One region of the Nocardia sp. NPDC004278 genome, then DNA from elsewhere that is predicted to be linked to it. Evidence: predicted binding sites of a transcription regulator. Region 1 holds the regulator's gene; the other holds the start of a gene.
What was found. Region 1 encodes HspR, which represses chaperone genes until heat shock. Its sites were predicted from a motif close to ANNTGAGTNNNNNNNACTCANNT; they were not measured.

Region 1 (2,202 bases):
CGAAAGCTGTTCGCGGGTGGCGGATACGGGCGCGGTGGCTTCACTCCCGGTACGGGCGGCGGCTTCTCGCAGGACTTCAATATCGGCGACATCTTCGGCCAGGCGAATGCGGGCGACGGTGGCCTCGGTGACCTGCTGGGTGGGCTGTTCAACCGGGGCGGCACGCGAACCTCGAGCCGCCCGCGCCGCGGTGCGGATGTGGAGACCGAGACGACCCTCGGGTTCCGCGAGGCCGCGCAGGGCGTCACCGTTCCGCTGCGGATGACCAGTCCGTCGCCGTGTACCACCTGTCACGGCAGCGGCGCCAAGCCGGGAACCAGTCCGCGAGTCTGTCCCGTATGCAATGGCAACGGCGTGATCAGCCGCAACCAGGGTGCGTTCGGCTTCAGCGAGCCGTGCGACGAATGCCGTGGTACCGGCTCGATCATCGATGACCCGTGCGTCGACTGCCACGGCAGCGGCATCCAGAATCGGACGCGCACCATCACGGTGCGGATTCCGCCCGGTGTCAGCGACGGGCAGAAGATCCGGCTGGCCGGACAGGGTGAGGCCGGGCTGCGTGGTGCGCCCTCGGGTGACCTCTATGTGACCGTGCACGTCAGCCAGGACAAGGTCTTCGGCCGCAATGGCGATGACCTGACCCTGGTGCTGCCGGTCAGTTACAGTGAATTGGTGCTGGGCACAACGGTTTCCGTGCCCACGCTGGAAGGGCGCGTCGGCGTCAAGGTGCCGCCCGGCACCGCGGACGGCCGCATCCTGCGGGTGCGTGGCCGTGGCGTGCCCAAGCGCGGCCCCGCCGGCGGGGCGGGCGATCTGCTCGTCACCGTCAAGGTGGCCGTGCCGCAGAAGCTGGACGACAATGCCACCGAGGCGCTCAAGCGGTTCGCGGAGGCGGAGAAGACCAGCGGGTTCGATCCGCGTGCAGGATGGGCAGGTGCGTGATGTCCGATAATCCGAAGCAGGCATCCGGTGGGTCCGCGCGGGCCGAGTTCTTCATGATCTCGGTCGCGGCCCAGCTGGCGGGTATGCACGCGCAGACACTGCGCACGTATGACCGCCTGGGACTGGTTACGCCGCAACGGACTTCGGGTGGCGGTCGACGTTATTCGGCACGGGACGTCGAGCTGCTGCGCGAGGTGCAGCGGCTGTCCCAGGACGAGGGCGTCAACCTGGCGGGCATCAAGCGCATCATCGAACTCACCAATCAGGTCGAGGAACTGCAACAGCGGGTCGCCGAAATGTCGGCCGAGCTGGATCGGCTGCGCGCGGGGTACCGCCCCGATCTCGCGCCGCCGCAACGCAGTACCGCACTGGTGGTGTGGAAGCCGCGCAATCGGCGCTGAAAGGCGTTTCGGCAAAAGCAACGGCTCCGGGATTCGGTACACAACCGAGCTCGGAGCCGTTGTCATTTCGCCGATGGGTAAATGCGTTATGCGGCAACGCCGTAACCGCTGCCGCGGCGAATAACTGCTGGCAGTACTCGAGCAAACTCCTGACTTCGGATTTCGGCATCCGGCAGGTGGTTCGTGGCTGCGCGGCGTCGGCTCGCCACCGATGGGGTTGCCGATGATGTGCCGACCTGTGAAGTTTGCTGCGGGCGGTATTTCAGCAAACTATTCGCCGGATCGCCCGTGCGATTTCGTCGGTCGCCAAGTCGGCGGGATGCGCGGCGTTTGCCCGAGCCGGGTAAGCGGTTGCGGCGCGCGGATTGCCGAGGAATCGCTCTCGGAGGCGCAATGGGATGAATCTTGCAAAACGGGCCGTGCGAAACCGGCAGTTATGTGACGGATTTCGCCGCCGTGTTCGTTCTTTCGGTTTGTTTTCAAGGGTTTTCGTGGTGTTGACCGCCGTTTCAACCGAATTACATGCTTGATGTTTATCCGACTGATTCCGTAGCTGGCAAACCTCGCCTACACTCGTTCGCATTGGCTGCTGTCGAGTGTCCCGCAGCACCTCACTTGTCGGCCACGGATTGTGTTCGAGCGCAAAAAGGGGTTGTGACACAAATGGATTCGCGGACGGTCGCTTTGATCAGAACAACGTTCAAGGCGGTTGCTGCGGAGGAGGGCGGCCCCGCCAAACTAGCCAGTTCGTTCTACGCAATCCTTTTCACCAACTACCCCGCCGCAAGGGACTTTTTTCCGGCGGCCATGGACGCGCAGCGTGACCGATTGGTCAAGGCCATCTCCTATGCGCTGGATC
Region 2 (2,202 bases), on a different contig from region 1:
ACCCGCCTCCTTCACGGCGCGCACGATCCGGCCGGGCAGTGCGCCGACATAGGTGCGCCGGTGACCGCGGATCTCCGCCTCATCACGCACACCGCCGAGCGCGACGCGAACGAATTTGCGGCCCATGGCCCGTGCGACGGATTCACCCAGCGAGGTCTTGCCGACACCGGGCGGACCGACCAGCGCCAGCACCGCGCCGGAGCCGCGTCCGCCGACGACCTCGAGTCCGCGCGCGGCACGCCGGGAGCGCACGGCCAGGTACTCGACCATGCGGTCCTTGACCTCGTCCAACCCGTGGTGATCGGCGTCGAGTACCGCGCGGGCGGCCGAAACATCGGTGCTGTCGGTGGTTTTCACCGTCCACGGCAATTCGAGCACGGTGTCGAGCCAGGTGCGGATCCAGCCGGATTCCGGGCTCTGATCGCTGGCCCGCTCCAGCCTGCCGACCTCGCGCAGCGCCTCGGCGCGCACGTTATCGGGCAGATCGGCCTGCTCGACCCGGGTGCGGTAATCGTCGGCGCCGTCGGGCTCGTCCTCGCCGAGTTCCTTGCGGATGGCGTTGAGCTGCTGGCGCAGCAGGAATTCGCGCTGACTCTTCTCCATGCCCTCGCGGACATCCTCGCTGATCTTCTCGGTGACCTCGGCCTCGGCGATATGCGCCTTGGTCCACTCGATCAGCTTGGTCAAACGCTGTGCGGTATCCGGAGTTTCGAGCAGCTCACGCTTCTCGTCGGCGGTCAGGTACGGGGCGTAGCCCGCGGTATCGGCGATCGCCGACGGATCGGTCAGCTGATTGACCGCGTCGATGATCTGCCAGGCCTCGCGGCGCTGCAGCACCGAAACGACCAGCTTCTTGTATTCGGCGGCAAGCTCTTTGGTGCGCCCGTCGGCGGCGGGTGTCTCGACCGGTTCGGCCTCCACCCACAGCGCGGCACCCGGCCCGGTGACCCCGTGGCCGATCTTGGCGCGCCGTTCGGCCTTCAGCACCGCGGCGGGGGCGCCACCGCGCATCCGGCCGACCTGTTCGATGGTGGCGACCACGCCATAGGAGGCGTAGCCCTCGGTCAAGCGGGGTGCGAGCAGCACCGCGTCGGTATTCGCGGCGCGCGCGGCGTCGATCGCGGCCTGCGCCGATTCGTCCAGTTCGATGGGCACGACCATGCCCGGCAGCACGATCGGATCGGTCAGGAACAGCACCGGCAGGTTCTGTGGTGTAGTCACGTGTTCGACCCTTCCAAAAGTTGAGCGATGCCCAGTCAACCCCGCAGTGATCGCGTTTGTTCCGGCCTTCCCCGCCGTTCGCTCTCGGCGAATAACCCCCACGTCAGCCGCCTTCCGACCCTGGGGCTCACCGAGTGAGGCGGGTCACCCAGGTGCGTCCAGTGGCGCGGGCGTCACACGCGTCAACCTTCCGGCGACTCATCTGATGGTTTCATCAGAAAGCTGGGCAGGGCATGAACTCGGGCGTGCACGATGCGGACAACCTGTCGTGGAAGCTGACCGCGATCATCGATCATCGCCTTGGCGTGCGGGCGGCGCTCGGATTCGTAGCTGTCCAGAATCGCCTGCCGTACGCCCGCCCGCCCCGGCGGAATCCGATGCGCAGGAGGATGCGGACCGCCCACTCGAACAGGCCCAATGCCACCACCAGCGACGGGCCAGCATTGACACCCCGTCCGAGCCGATGAGAATGTTGGCAACTAGATGTCTCAGAACCGGGATATCTAGCGACCGGTAGGCAGTCGCTAAGGCTTAGGGGGATCCCACGATGACAACACTCGCCTCCGGAGTGTTCATCGATTGGGAACAGCTGACCGGCCTGTCCAAGTTCAGCGTCGATCTGATCACCTTCCCGATCTTCAGTGCGCTCGCCGGATGGCTCACCAACTGGACCGGTGTGCTGATGCTGTTCTGGCCCATCATATTCCGCGGTATCCGGATTCCGGGCCTGCAGGTGTTGTATCCGTATTTTCCGCGCCGGGTCCAGGTGCTGCCGACATTCTCCGGCGACGGCCGCCGGTTCGGATTCCAGGGCTTCATTCCGGCGCGTGCCGAGAAGATGGCCAGTATTTGTGTCGACAAGGCGCTCATGCGCATCGGCAGTCCGCGCGATTTCATACACGAACTGGATCTGCAGGGTATTGCCGACTACCTCGCGATACTCGCGAGCAAGCAGGTGCAGCCCCTGGTCGACGAGTTGAT

Region 2: the regulator HspR is predicted to act here: its motif matches at 1,240-1,262, upstream of lon (endopeptidase La).

What each region holds. Positions count from the first base shown of each region.
Region 1 covers NZ_JBSGEQ010000042.1:1,178-3,379, reverse strand. Annotated here, with positions in the region: gene dnaJ (molecular chaperone DnaJ) at 1-942, shown strand, start outside; gene ACWEO2_RS37845 (heat shock protein transcriptional repressor HspR) at 942-1,343, shown strand; gene ACWEO2_RS37840 (globin domain-containing protein) at 2,007-2,202, shown strand, end outside.
Region 2 covers NZ_JBSGEQ010000043.1:31,756-33,957, forward strand. Annotated here, with positions in the region: gene lon (endopeptidase La) at 1-1,221, opposite strand, end outside; gene ACWEO2_RS38320 (hypothetical protein) at 1,769-2,202, shown strand, end outside.